Regions from separate parts of the Mesorhizobium sp. M0217 genome, predicted to be linked through region 1. Evidence: predicted binding sites of a transcription regulator. Region 1 holds the regulator's gene; the other holds the start of a gene.

Region 1 (7,470 bases):
GGCAACGATGACCGACCGATCCGGCCGCATGCCGAGCGCTGCGTGCAGCAGCTTGTAGATGTTGATCGAGGTTGTGTCGCAGACCACCGTCTGCCCATCAGCCGCGCCGATCAGTCGCCCGAGCTGATCTCCGAGTTCCACCGGCATGTTGAACCAGCCGGCGGTGTTCCAGGCGCGAATGAGGTCGTGCGCCCATTCCTGCGTGGCGGCCTGCTGCAGTTCGCTGAAGACGACCGCTGACGCGGCGCCCAGGGAATTGCCGTCGAGATAAATCACGCCTTGCGGCAAGACAAAGCGTTCGCGCATGGAGCGCAGCGGATCGGCGGCATCCATTGCTTCTATTGTAGCGAGATCGGGTGTCGTGCTCATGATCCGGCGCCCCTCCATGGACAAACGCGCGCGGCGGAGCCTGCCGCCCAAACATGCCGGCGATCTTGAGTGGTCGCCCTTGAACTGTCAAACATTATATATAATTCACCCATTGAAAGGCTTTGATATATAATGATCCGCCGAGCGTTTATGTCTGATGGATCACGATGCTGGATGACGAGCAGACCTCGAAGACGGAAGCGGCCTATCGCCTGCTCAGGCGCGATATTCTTGCGACCCGGCTGGCGCCTGCCGCGCCGTTGAAGCTGAGCACGCTGCGCAACACCTACGGCATCGGCTGGACGCCGTTGCGCGAGGCGCTGTCGCGGCTGGAGGCGGAACGGCTTGTGACCGCCATCAGCAACCGCGGGTTTGCGGTCGCTCCCGTCTCTCGGGCGGAGCTCGAGGATTTGGCGCGTGCGCGGCTGGTGGTCGAACTGCCCCTGCTGGTGGAATCGATCGAGAAGGGCGACCGTGAGTGGGAAGACGCGGTCGTTGCCGCCCACTATCGTCTCTCACGGTGCGGGTCTGTTCTCGACGATCCATCGGATGATGCGGTCGACGCGTGGTACGAAAAACACGATGCCTTCCATGCGGCGCTGCTCAGTGCCGCGACATCCAGCTGGCTGCTGCGCTTCAATGCAACGATTTCCGACCAATTGCATCGCCATCACCGCTTTCTGGGTCTGGCCCCGACGCTGCGCGCCGCCGCCGGCCGCACGGACGGACACCGGAAGGCCGTGGCGGCCCTGCGCGACGCCGTGGCGATCGAACACCATACCGCCCTGATGGAAGCGGCCCTCGATCGCGACGTCGAACGTGCGAAAACTCTGATGACCGCTCACATCGGCTACACGCTGCGGGTCTATGCCCAGAGAGAACCCCGCGCGGATGCTGCGCAGCCCCGTCCGAAAAGGAAGCGGCGATCGTAGCCGACGACGCAGGGCACTTTGTCTTCGTTTCACCCCGTTGCTGGCAACTGGGCGCAGGCGGCGCTCGCAGCGCCGAACGTTACGCTGAACAAAACGTCAACACATTCATTAAACTTTAAAAGGTTGCGGAACACAACTGGAACAGATAGTGTTTGTTCTGGGTTTGTTTTTTCTGATTCTGGTTTCAGAACCCTTGGGGGCCGCGATGCTGACGCGCAAACAACATGAGCTTCTGATGTTCATCCATGAACGCCTGAAGGAGAGCGGAATCCCGCCGTCCTTCGACGAGATGAAGGAAGCGCTCGACCTCGCCTCCAAGTCCGGCATCCACCGCCTGATCACGGCGCTTGAGGAGCGCGGTTTCATTCGCCGGCTGCCGAACCGGGCGCGCGCGCTGGAAGTGCTGCGGCTGCCCGACTCGATCGCACCAGGCCTCAATGCGGCGAGGAAGTTTTCGCCGAGCATCATTCAGGGCAGTCTTGGTCAAACCGGCCAAGGGCAAGGCGGCCAAGGACAAGGCGCGTTGGGCCAAGGCGGTCTCGGCCGCCAGATCAAGCCGGGCTCGCCGTCGCGTTCGATGTCGGCCGGCAATGACGATGCCGTTTCCGCGATTTCAATCCCGGTTATGGGACGCATCGCCGCCGGCGTGCCGATCGACGCCATCCAGCATCAGACCCATTCGATCTCGGTGCCGCCCGATATGATCATGGGCGGCGAACACTACGCGCTCGAGGTCAAGGGCGATTCGATGATCGAGGCCGGCATTTTCGATGGCGACACGGTCATCATCCGCAATGCCGACACAGCCAGCCCCGGCGAGATCGTGGTGGCGTTGGTCGACGATGAGGAAGCGACCCTGAAACGCTTCCGCCGCAAGGGCGCCTCGATCGCCCTGGAAGCCGCCAACCCGGCCTACGAGACCCGCATTTTTGGACCGGACAGGGTGAAGGTGCAGGGCAAGCTTGTCGGATTGATCCGGCGCTACTGAGCCGGCTTGGGTTTGTACTTTTCACGCTGGTTGTAAGGCGGCAGGCCGCGCGCTTCGCGGGAGAAGCGGCGTTGCTCGTGCCAGGGGCGATACGGCTTGTCGACGGCGAAGCGGATGGTTGGCGCTGCAGCTGCCGATTGCGGATCGAAGAAGACGGCGGCGCTGCCGTCGCGGGCCAGCTGTTTCTTCGTCACGACCAGCACCAGCGGGTCGCGGCACGGATTGTAGGCGGTGGCGTCATCGATGACGATCAGGCTCGCGAAGGCACAGGCCGGCCGCGCCGTCTTGCGGTCTTTCGCAAGCGCTACAATGGCTCCGGAAGGGTGCCGGGCGATACAGAGATCGCCGGTGCAATAGAAGGGCGAGCCGGGCGGCAGATCGAGCGGATCGAGATCGAACCGCGTATCTGTTGCCTCGAAAATCTCAGGTGGGATAATGGTTTCGGCCCACAGCGCCCGTTTCCAATTGTCCGTGGTGAATTCGTTGGAGCGTTCGCGGTTGAGGGCGAGTTCGCCGCCACCGATCGGCATGGCCACCAGATGCGCATCCTCGGATATGAGCACGTCTGGCGTAAGCACCTGCGGCACCGTCAACAGGCCGGCCAGCGCGAAAGGCACGGCCGCCAACCTGAGCCAGGTGGTGGCCATGGTGGCGATGACGAGGGCGACCGCCACCAACAGCACCGAGCGGATGGAGATCAGCCCGACGGCGTCGACCGGCGAGCGCTCGGAAATCCAGGCCGATATAGCGATCATCGCCATCAGACCTTTGCCCATCACATAGAGGAACGGCCCGTCGGCGCCGAACGGCATCGCCAGTGCGCTGAGCACGGCAAAGGGCATGACGATCAACGAAACAATCGGCATCACGGCCAGATTGGCGATCAGGCTGAGCGGCGACACACGCTGAAAATGCCAGATGGCGAACAGCAAGGTTGCACTGCCGGCGATGATCGAGGTCATTGCGAGGCCGCCCATGGCCAGCGCGAATTTTCGCGACAGGAAGCCGACGAAGGAGCGCTTTGCCGGCGGCGTTCTCACCTTGTCGGCGCGGTAATCGGCCCAGCCGGCATAGGCGCCGACAAGGGCGGCGGTGGCGGCAAACGACATCTGGAAGCTGGGACCGACCACCTCGTGCGGCGACACCAGGATGACGGCAATGGCGGAGATCGCCAGATTGCGCATGGTGAGTGCGGCGCGATCAAACAGCACGGCGACAAGCATGACCGCCAGCATGATGAAGCTGCGCTCGGCGGCAACCACGACGCCTGAAATAACGAGATAGGCGGCGATCGAGACAAGCGCTGCCGCGGCCGCATATTTCTTCACCGGCCGGCGCGAAGAGAAAACGGGAAACAGCGCAAAGGCGCCACGCAGCAACGCCATGATGGTGCCGGCAACCAGCGCCATGTGCAGGCCGGAGATGGAGATGATGTGGTAGATGCCGGTGCGCCGCATCGCTTCGTTGACCTCGTCCGGGATGCCGGCGCGCACGCCGACAATCAGCGCCGCGGCAATCTCGCCTTCGGCGCCGCCGATCTTGCCCCTGATATGGTCGGCAATGTTTTCGCGCGCGTTCTCGATTGCCGAGGAGAGCCGTGCGGTCAGCGGCGGCGGTCCCTGCGTAGCAATGGTTTTCGGATTGCCGAGAAAGAAGCCGCTGCCGCCGATACCGGTGAAATAGCTGTCGAAGGAGAAATCGTAGCTCTCCGGCCGCACCGGACCGGTCGGCGGCAACAGCCTGGCATAGCCGGTGATCAGGGAGCCGGCGGTCATATCGGCGGGAACGGTCCGCGCCGAGAGCCTGACCCGCTCCGGGGCGTAGCGCAGCTCGGGGTAAGCGGTCGAAACCACGTCGAGCGTCAGCCTGATGCGGCCGCTTTCCATCTGTTCGAGACTGACGACGCGGCCGGTCAGCCGTGTCTGAATCTCGGAGCCGAGCATCTGCGTTCCGGCGCGCCAGGTCTCGACCTTGGCGGCGACGACGCCGAGCGCGCACAGCATCGCGGCCATGCAGAACAGATGCGTCCTCGGCCGCGATCGCGTGGCGACAGCGCAACATGTCGCCAGCACCACAATGGCGATTGGCTGCGCAAAGCCCGGCTCGCCGGCCAGCGAGAAGTAGACGATGACGCCGGCTGCCAGGAAAACCGGGACCAGCAGGAAGGCGACGCCCCGGTCGAGCTCCGTGTTGGCGGCCACGGCAAGGCTGCGGCGGAGCGCGGGCCATGACGGGCGGCGAAGCCGTCTGCGCAGTCGGGCGATAGATCCGGGCGCTGTGACTTGCGCCGGCAACGCGTCACCGGGCAGCGCGGGCGCTATGCCGGGATGCGGCTCAGGCAGCGCGAGGGGCAGCGGCTCGGCATAGGGACTATCGGCAAACAGCGAGCGTTCGCTGACGCCTGCCTCGGCGCCTTCGCCTTCCTTCGTGCCCCGGCCACGTCCAGCCATCAGGTCTGCCCCTTGCGCCCCAGACCTCCTATGCTACATGAACGCGCAAAGCGCGAAAGTCCGTGCGGTCGCGTCCACCGCGCCGGAATTGACCCGCCAAGGACGCTCAATCCTCAATCATATCCCGGCCCTCCGCCCTCAGGCGAGCAAGCCCATCGTGCATTGCCTTCAATTGTTCCGGTGTATGACCCTGCCATTCACCGAGTTCACCCAGGATGAGCAACGGATCACGGGAGCGGTAGGATTTCGTCGGATTACCGGGAAATTTTTTGTCGGTCAGGTTAGGGTCATCCATAAAAAACCCCGTCGGCTTTACGATGTAAATCCTTTGACGACCGTCACCCGTTGCAAGCTCTGCTCCCCAGATGGCGGCTTCCAGTGTCTGGGTGAAATAGATCCATGACAGTGGTTTACCTCTGAAATTGGAAGGGTGGCCGACGCTCAGCAGATCCCCGGGTTTCAAATCCGCCCGGGTACCATGGTAGAACGGATCACCCTCCGTATGGTCGGCGTTTTCGGTCATCGGTAGTCCTTCTTTCAATCATGCCTCCTTCGTGGCGAGACCGGCCTGCACACAGTTGCGGTGTTCACGATAATGATTGCAGAAAGGTCAATATGCGTGACCAAGCCAACGCTGTCACGGCGGCGTTGTAGTCGGGCAGTGCCGCATCCGTGAAGAAATGTCCGCTCGTCAGAGGGGGCTACCACCGTCGCAGCGATGTTCCAGGCACTGTGACGGACGCTGCAGCCGAATGAAACCCAGACATTGACGCTGCTGCCAAACGAGGTTGCGCGGAGGGTGCGAACAGATTTTGTGCTACAAGGCTCCAGCGCCAGTTGACGCAACCGATAATTGCCGACGTGCCCCGGCCACGTTCAGCCATCGGGTCTGCCCCTTGCGCCCCAGACCCCCTATGCTACATGAACGCGCAAAGCGCGAAAGTCCGCGAGATCACGCTCCGCTTTCCAAGGTTCCAAGAGTTCCATGTCCGACACGGTCGTCACCCGTTTTGCCCCCTCGCCCACCGGCTATCTGCATATCGGCGGCGCGCGCACGGCGCTGTTCAACTGGCTGTACGCCAAGCACACCGGCGGCACGATGGTGCTGCGCATCGAGGACACCGACCGCGAACGCTTCAACGAGGCGGCGACACAGGCCATTCTGGATGGGCTGACCTGGCTCGGCCTTTCCTGGGACGGTGAGGCCATATCGCAGTTCGAGCGCGCGCCGCGCCACCGTGAGGTGGCCGAGGAGCTGGTGCGCCTGGGCAAGGCCTATTACAGCTACGAGACGCCTGCCGAGCTCGAGGCGATGCGCGAGGCCGCACGCGCCAAGGGTCTGCCGCCGCGCTACAACGGCCAGTGGCGCGATCGTGCCCCCTCGGAGGCGCCTCCCGGCGTCAAGGGCGCCATCCGCATCAAGGCGCCGACCGAGGGCGAAACCGTGGTGCACGACCGTGTGCAGGGCGAGGTGCGCTTCCCCAACAAGGACCTCGACGATTTCATCATTCTGCGCTCGGACGGCAATCCGACCTACATGCATGCCGTCGTCGTCGACGACCATGACATGGGCGTCACCCACATCATCCGTGGCGACGACCATCTGACCAACGCCGCGCGCCAGACGGTGATCTACAACGCCATGGGCTGGGACGTCCCGTCGATGTCGCATATCCCGCTGATCCACGGCGCCGACGGCGCCAAGCTGTCGAAGCGGCACGGCGCACTCGGTGTCGAGGCTTATCGCGCCATGGGCTATCTGCCCGAGGCACTGCTCAACTATCTGGCAAGGCTCGGCTGGAGCCATGGCGACGACGAGATCATGTCGATCAAGGACATGATTTCGTGGTTCGACATCGGCGATGTCAACAAGGGTGCGGCGCGCTTCGACTTCGCCAAGCTCGAGTCGATCAACGGCGCGCATATGCGCAAGATGGCCGATGCCGAGCTGTTCGACATTTTCGTCGCCACTCTGCCATACCTGGAAAGCGGACCGGCTATCGCCGCCCGTCTCGACGACGCCAGGAAGGCGCAGCTGCTGGCTGCCTTGCCGGGTCTGAAAGAGCGCTCCAAGACGCTGGTGGAACTGGCCGATGGCGCGGCCTTCCTGTTCGTCGAGCGGCCGCTGCCGATCGACGAGAAGGCGGCAGCACTGCTCAGTGCCGACGCGCGCGCGATCCTGCGCGGCGCACATGCCGCTTTGCAGACTGTTCCGGGCGATTGGTCGGCTGCCGCGGCTGAAGCCGCGGTGCGCGAGTTCGCAGCGGCCGGCGGCCACAAGCTCGGCGCCGTGGCCCAACCGCTCCGGGCGGCCCTTACCGGCCGTAGCACCTCGCCCGGCGTGTTCGACGTTCTTGCCGTGCTTGGCCGCGAGGAAAGCCTGGCGCGGATTGCGGATCAAATCGATTAGGAGCGAGCTGGCCCAAAAAGATTGGCATTGAAAGGCGGGTTTCGCAGTGCAACATTAGGCCTTGGCCCAATCTGGCACGCACTTCCTAAATGCGGTGGCGAGTTCGCGCATTCCGGTGATTTCGACGTGTCGTTTGCAGGAATTGCCTTGCCGGCATGAGGAAGATGAAGGAGTTTGAGAATGAGCGAAGCTGCGACGAGACTGGAAACCGGCAGCAAGACGACGCACCCGTCGACTGCCACGCTCGAACTGGCCGGCAAGACGCATGAATTCAAGGTGCGGAGCGGCTCGGTCGGGCCCGACGTCATCGACATCGGTGCG
Region 2 (7,470 bases), on a different contig from region 1:
GTCTGCCGTCAATGCAGTTTGCCGACTAGCCGAGCGTATTCGGCTTCAGCCCTGCCATATGACCCATCAGCCAGCGCAATTAGACGCGCGCGATCAAGAATGACTACCTCTCCTCGCATTGAGCGTATCAGACCTTGGCCCTCCAAGGTTTGCAGCGCTATGGTGACGCCGGGCCGCCTGACACCGAGCATAACTGATAAGAACTCGTGCGTAATCGCAAAGCTGTTCCCGTCGACGCGATCATCACACATCACCAGCCATCTTGAGAGCCTGTCGACTATGCCGCCTGCTCGTCATCCGCCGCGCAGCACGCGCCAGATAGACCAACAGGGCGTAACTAAGCGAGGCGAGCGCCGCCGCTGCCATGCCAGTGACGCCCAATGCGCCGAGGCCCATCAACTTCCACCGGGTCACCTCGGCAGAGACCGCCTCCACCTCGGTCATGTCTTCGCTGAGCGATTCACCGCGTCTTCAGTCTCGGCAAAACGCTCCGCCAGCTTATCGGTCTTGGCGTACATCTTCGATTGGCTGGCGGCTGGGCGCTGCTCGGATTGCTCGTAAGAGAGCGCGGCTGAAGCATCGCCGTCCTTTAATGTCGCGCCGAATCTCAGTTGCGTCTCGCTGAACGCCCTCCATGGACGCCCTTCATCGTTGGGCCACCAGGGTCTTTCTTGTTGTTTGAATAGCCGCCTTAGTGCGCGAGCACTTTGGCAGGCGCTTTCTTTTCGCGCGAAATTGCCACCGTTTTAAAGCGGGAGGGTCGGGATGCAGGTTTTCGATGACATCGAGGCGCTGCTGGATGCGGGTGAAGCCTCGACGGCACTTAAGGAAGTGCTGGCGCTGGTGCATCAATTTGGGCGCGGGTCCAGTGTCTTGGCGGGCGCGATCGACGACCTCATTATCGACCTGTCGACGCTATCATTCGTCGCCGATGCTTACGGAGACCGCATCGCGGAGGCGGCGCGCATGCTGGCTCGAAAAAGACTATTGAAGATCAAGTTGCTCGCACCTCGTCAGAGCATCGGAGCGGCCAGCTAGAGATTGGTGGTCGCACGAAAAACGTGTCGACCTGCTCGGTGCTCCGAGCGCATCGAAACCTCTCGCCATCATCGGTTCCGTACGGACGAAGAGCCGCCTGACCCTGCGACCAGATGAAAGCTTGGACTTGCGGCAGACCGCAAGCAGTTGGAGCTTGAATTGCCGACACACTCTCAGGAACCGTTGCCGGGATCGCACTCCATTGGTCGTCGGCCCAGATCCGGCGCGCGTCGCTTAAGGTGCCGGTCGAATATGGCCAGCTTCGCTTCGTAGCCGATCCGCACTCTGGACCTGCAGCTATCGCAGCTGAAACCGGCAATCGTTTTCAGCCAGGATCCCCTTCTCACCATTGGGCACGAACAGGAGGGGCATTGGAATTCTATCGGTACGTCGCGCAGTTCATTTGATAGAGGCACTGTGCATGTTCTCCTCAGCGGCACGGCCACTGCAACAAAGTAGAAGGAGAAATGTTTCCGGCTTCGGCCATTTGCGCGAGAGAATCGGACCTAAGTCTAAAATGGTGAGCGGCCCAGAAACCTATTTCCCTTGCTATCGGCCTTTGCGTCGGAAATTGAACGGCAATAGCGAGGGTGATCGAAGGCGGCCCCGGGCGTGAGGCTGGCAAGTGGGGCCAAGACGGCGGCGGTAAAGCGGAGCCTGTGGCGATCAAATAACCGGTTCGCCTAGAATCTCGTTCACCCAGCTCATAGTTCTCAGCCCGTATGCCATTCCGGCGCAGTCGGCAAACCAGTCGAAGACACTCATGTCACGCCCTGTGACGCATTGAAGGATTTCAATCGCTGCGCCCGTTAAAGCAAGTAGAACCGCCAGCCGGACCACCTGTTGGGGCCAGCCGAGGCTACCCAAAGCTGACAAGGTGGCGAACGCGGCGGCGTGGTTGAGCTTGTCGTGATGAGACGTAAAGGCCAATCCGAGGGCGTGCAGCAGGTGGTCTGGCAATAGCGCGAGCAGCAGGACGACTGCCAACGTGGAGAGAAAGGCAGCCCTTGCCATGCTCTGATGAAAGCTGGACTGCGGCAATCTATTCGCAGCACTCCCGGTTCCTAGTTCTCGCTTCTCATACTGGTGCACTAGGAAGGGCTCCAACCTGCATCTGAGCTATGAGCGCGAACAACTGGCATGCTTAACAGGCCTCCTGATGTCATCAGGAAGTTCCATGAAACAGCCTATGTCACTCTGGATGGTTCCATAGGGCGCTGCGAATGTCGCCCTCCATTGTGATGAGGCCGAGGGTTTCCTGCCGAAAAGGCGCGGCGGAATAGGCGAGCCATTGGTACCGCTTGCGCCCAGGTGCGATGCGTATCGTGCCGGGCACGGCTGGGCTGGAGCGGAACTCTTTCCAGCCTTGGCCCGGCTGTCTTTTGCACCCTGATGTTGGGCAGCCGGGCCGACTCCCTTCTGAATTCAATTATCGTCGGCGTGGCGGCTAACAGACGAAACCGTTATTTAGTCTGGTCATCCCTGCCTTGGTGATCTCGCCTTTACAGATTCCAATCCTGGACGCTAAGCCAGCAGCGGCCACTCGCTGCTGTCCAATCAACAAGCCCCAAACATCAGGTCGCGCTTATATACAAAAAAGCCGGCCACCTTTCGGCAGCCGGCCAGTGCAAACAAGGAAGGGAACGTTGCACTGATGGGGCAGTGCACCGTCCGAAGCGTTTTCAGGCGACAATGTTCCACCGATGAGAGAACAAAGAAGGCTTCACCGCCAGCGCACATCCCCTTAGCCGCGCTGTGTTGCCGTCGCCTAGTGTCTAAAGGCCTTTAACCAGCCACGGATCGGTGTCGTATCCGAGGCGCGGCTTTTCCGGCGTTCCACCGGCCGGCAATTTGGCGGTTCCGGTCGGCCTGCAGTCCAGCTCGAGCACCTGCTTCTTGGCCGAGTGCTTCGTAGAGCAAAGGTCCGTGGCGTCACTCACCACCACCTTCTTCTCCTTGGCAACAGCGACACCAGTCCCAGCGATCACGATCGCCGCACAAAACACAGCAACTCTCATCATACTCCCCACCGTTGCGCCTCCGCAAAAGGCTGAGCCTGACGTTACGGCACATTTAAATTAGCGCAAGCGAATATTAGCTGCCTAGTCCCTTCACATCGGCTCTGGTCGCCTCCCCCTTGCTGCCGGCGCCTTGCGATACCGGCAGCGCGATATGGTAGGATGGGCGCATGCCTGCTCATGATCGGAGGGCCGATGTTCATGACTTGAGCTCGACATGGCAGAGGGCTGCAATCGTCAAGTTTCCCAGGTCGTCGTGGCGATGAACGATCGCGTCGAGGATCGCTTAATAAGCGGCGTTTACTAAGTTCCGCTGGTCTAGCCCTACGCGATCACACCATAACCACGTGATGACAAATCAGCCATGTGTGTGGCGCGGCGGGCCTGTTCCGCTTGTGGCCGGCGCCTACCCACCCGGGTTCCCCAACCATGGCGTCGGCCATTTTCGTTCTCTCAGCGATTATAAGCCTTTGCTATAGGCCTATGTGTTGGCTGGACGGTGAGATCGCTGTTAGATCGCCTCGTTCGTTTGGATGTTTCGCTGGCGTTGGGAGGAGGCGCATATGTTCGCCAGCCGGCGGATACCACACCGCCCCACCGGTCAGGCCCAGCGCGCCCGCTGCAAAGTCCCGCAGACGGCTGCTGGGCCGCTGGCGGGCAGCGGCTACTTGCTGACGATTTATCAGCTCGAACCAATCGTGCACCAGGGCCTTGGCTAAATCGCGCCATTGACACTCAGGCGTACGGGAGACGGCAACAGTAGAAGGGTCGGCATCTTCCCAGCCTCGCGCCACGTCATCGCGATGACGTTGACGAAGGCGCATCAGCAAGGTGGCCGTAGTGGCCGCTTGAGCGATATCTATGGGCGTTGCAACCATCGCAGCCTCCCTCAAAGCGATGGCAAACCCCTCACTAGTAAGCCCGCTCAGACTCTCTCTGCAATCAAAAAAAGAGTTGTCCTCGCTCCCTGTTCTGTCATCGCAATGAAGGACGACATCTTCGAGCACCCGCAGCACACCTGTCGCATGGAAAAAGCTGTAGGCGTTTATAGGTGCTTGGGGAATCCGCCGTTTGTTTGCGTCGTGGAGCGGGACAAAGCAAGTTACTCACTCAGGCTGGCTACCGTGAAGCGGGGCACCAGCCCGACTTCCACGCGTTGCCGTGGGAAGCTGAACACAGGGCCGTCAAAGAAAGGCAAGGTGGACGCGACGGCGCTCGCTGAACGCATTCGGGCGCCGGCTGCGTTCGCGTTCACACCCGGCGCTATGTCGCTTCTAGGCCCGCTCTGTCGCTACTTTGTGCGCAGCATATTGTGGGAACTCTGCCTCGACCCACGCACTCAGTGGCTGACCAGAACGAGCGCATCATCGGCCTAACCCGTTTAGGCTGTAGAATTTGTGTGTGCGCTCGTATCGAGATGCGGGTGATGTCGCAGCCGAAACGCGCTGCTTCCTTCTCGATCCGCCCCATCAGTTTGGCGCCGATACCAGCACTGCGCATCTCGGCGTCGACAACCACATGGTCGGCCTACGCCCACTTTCCGCCCATACCCGGTTTGCTGATAGAGCGGGTAGATAGCCGCGATCTCTTCGAGCTCCATGGCTGAGTGTCGATGCCTATGTCGGCGAGGTGATGAGTGCGGCCTTGCCGCCGAACACCAGCCCCAACTGGGCAGTCGCATCGCTCGACATTACGGGCGATGCAGCCACTGCGAAGGTCGAGGACGAATTTGGAACCACAAGGTTCACCGACTATCTTTCTCTGCTCAAGAGTCGCAGGAGAATTGAAGATCCTTAGCAAACTCTACCACCTTCACTAATACGACCGTCCAGATCAGAGGCCAAATACCGCAAAACTGACCAACCTGTCGTAGGTCTCCCAGCGCCTTCAGAGCTTGAGCTCAGTCCTTAGCGCGTCGATTCGCTTCGAGGCCTCGGCTTTGCTTAGATCTTCGGCGTAGCTTCTGTCGTCGCCCGCCTGCTCACATAATGTTTTCAAGTAGGAAGCTTGCGACGGAGTCATTGGCTCGTCTCCCGTCGTCCATTCGTCAGGATCCTTGCTGATAGCTTCGCCTTTGGCTCGGGGTGTAGTTTGCATGACGCTCTCCATGTTGGGAACGGCACAACGTATTTGATCTGCTTTTGTTCCACATGCTTGAAGTGTCTGAGATTGCGATGGCAGGGGTGTTCACGAACGCAAGTTTACCCGTGCTGGAAGAATCCGACGAGATTGCTTAGCTTCCGCTCGCGGTCGCCAACGATGAACTCAACGCCAACTCTGCGCGAGACATCGAAAGATCCTCCGCGCCCGCAATTTACCCCAACGGTGAGGAGACGCCCCATGAAAGCAATCGTAGCGACGGACCAGACTGCAGGAACGGCCGGGATGAAGTTGGTGGAGTTGCCCGAGCCTCGGGCGGCAATTAACGACGTGGTCGTACAGGTTCATGCGGCAGGATTCGTCAACACCGAACTGGAGTGGCCCTCGACGTGGGCCGACCGAGCCTTCCGTGACCGGACCTCTTCGATCCTCGGCCACGAACTGGCTGGTGTGGTCACTGCGCTCGGCTACGGCACTACGGGGCTTTCTATAGGTCAGCGGGTGTTCGGCCTCGCGGACTGGCATCGCGACGGCACCCTCGCCGAGTATGTTGCCATGGAGGCCCGTAACCTCGCGCCGCTGCCCGGCGATGTCGACTTTACGGTGGGCGCTAGCCTGCCGATCTCCGGCCTAACCGCATGGCAGGGGCTGTTCCAGCATGGCCGCATCAAGGCCGGGCAGAGCGTTCTCGCGCATGGCGCTGCCGGTGCCGTCGGTTCGATGGTGGCGCAGCTTGCCAGGGAGGCCGGAGCCTATGTGATCGGCACCGGGCGGGCCGCCGACCGCCAGAAAGCGCTCGACTTCGGTGCAAATGAATTCCTCGACCTCGCAAAAGACACCCTTGAAGATGTCGGCGGCGTCGATCTGGTGTTCGATGTCATCGGCGGCGATGTCCAGAAGCGATCCGCAACGCTCGTCCGGGCCGGAGGTATCCTTGTCACAGTCGTCGGACCAACGGATATTCGACCTGCAGACGGCCTGGCGGTTGACTTCGTCGTCGAGGCTGATCGAGCCCAGCTTTCTGAGATAGTGCAGCGGATCCGCGATGGACGACTGCGGACGAACATCGGCAAGGTTTCGAGCTTGGATGATGCCATCGGCACCTTCAACTCAACGGACCGACGCGCGGGCAAGACCGTTGTTCGCGTTCGTCCGTGAGAACTTGGGAGAGAGGCGGGCCCTCGCTCCTTATGGTCGCGTCGGCAGCTGACACGGTGAGGTGCAAATCAGCGCCTGTCGCGGGATTTAGCCATCGTAGGGCGGTGTTTGCGGGAACCTACTTTGTACGTTTCCGACTCTTGCCTTTTTCGGAAAGTGACCCACAGAATTGCTGATTGAGGTTCTATCTCTCTGGGAGGATGGGATGGACATTCAAGCACCTGTTCGGCCTACGCAGCAAACGGCCAAGGAGCTGGTCCGCGAGGTCCTGTTGGGCTCTCAACCCGGCGACATTATTTCCGTCAAAGCGACCATTGTAGCGGTCCGTCAGCGCGGCGGCGATCTTCTCGAAACTGACTGCCAGTTAGTCGAAATGATCGTCAAATCAGCCTCCGTTTGGGGACTGTTCATCGCCTTTGACGTTCGAGAGGCGTGATGCCCCACCGTTGGTTCAACCCTCCGGTTTATGTGAAGACTGAGCGCCCGGGGCTTCGCCTTGGTGTCAACCGAGTTGATGCCGCCGCGGAGGAGCTTCTAAAGTGGTCCAATCGTGGCCCCAAGTGGCGACTGGCGGCCGAGGCTTGCCTATCTGCGATGGATGGCAAAATGGCGGGTAATGACTTCCGGCTCCTGTTCGAAGCCGCGGCCGATGAAGAGGAGATGCTGCTGCCGGATTAACAACGCTATACGACGAGCCCATTCGGGTCTGTTCGCGTTGCGAATTCACCGGCGCAACGGGCATTTATGCTGTCCGTCTCCGTCGTCAAACTTTAAAGTGAGACACTAACGAGCGACGACCTAGATGGACAGTTTATTCGCCGGTGCGCGTACCATATAGGGCCGCGGGTGACCGATGGAGGTCACATGGTTGATGAAGAGCATCGCCGCGAACGGAGGCAGCGGGTGCTGAAAGGCGCCTCAATCATCAGCGGAATTACAAACTCCGAGATCAGTTGCACCATTCGGAACCAAAACAGTGGCAGAGCTGAGCTCAAATCCCGGTGGAATCGCGTGTCCCTGAGCGGTTCGTGGTTTACGGGCCGACCGACGGCGTTGCCTACCAGGCAGTCCTGCGGTGGCGCAGGAACGACCGAATTGGGGTTCAATTTATAGGAACGTTGCCAAAGCCGCGTCTCCACTATGGCTGAGCTTGTGC

What was found. Region 1 encodes LexA, which represses DNA repair genes until DNA is damaged. Its sites were predicted from a motif close to TGTTCNNNNTGTGTTCNG; they were not measured.
Region 2: NKJ18_RS31915 (DUF3072 domain-containing protein) is a predicted target of LexA. The motif match lies at 5,188-5,205, and genes of this name have one in related genera.

The regions. Positions count from the first base shown of each region.
Region 1 covers NZ_JAMYSN010000005.1:170,923-178,392, forward strand. The annotation lists gene kynU (kynureninase) at 1-369, opposite strand, end outside; gene NKJ18_RS11755 (GntR family transcriptional regulator) at 537-1,301, shown strand; gene lexA (transcriptional repressor LexA) at 1,507-2,289, shown strand; gene NKJ18_RS11765 (ComEC/Rec2 family competence protein) at 2,283-4,739, opposite strand; gene arr (NAD(+)--rifampin ADP-ribosyltransferase) at 4,846-5,262, opposite strand; gene gltX (glutamate--tRNA ligase) at 5,725-7,149, shown strand; gene gltA (citrate synthase) at 7,330-7,470, shown strand, end outside.
Region 2 covers NZ_JAMYSN010000046.1:2,463-9,932, reverse strand. The annotation lists partial or broken gene NKJ18_RS31950 (Crp/Fnr family transcriptional regulator) at 9-275, opposite strand; gene NKJ18_RS31945 (DUF1515 family protein) at 244-444, opposite strand; partial or broken gene NKJ18_RS31940 (hypothetical protein) at 608-664, opposite strand; gene NKJ18_RS31935 (hypothetical protein) at 766-1,038, shown strand; gene NKJ18_RS31930 (VanZ family protein) at 1,705-2,079, opposite strand; gene NKJ18_RS31925 (hypothetical protein) at 2,814-3,059, opposite strand; gene NKJ18_RS31920 (nuclear transport factor 2 family protein) at 4,689-4,853, shown strand; gene NKJ18_RS31915 (DUF3072 domain-containing protein) at 4,944-5,153, opposite strand; gene NKJ18_RS31910 (NADP-dependent oxidoreductase) at 5,397-6,314, shown strand; gene NKJ18_RS31905 (hypothetical protein) at 6,520-6,750, shown strand; gene NKJ18_RS31900 (DUF982 domain-containing protein) at 6,750-6,992, shown strand.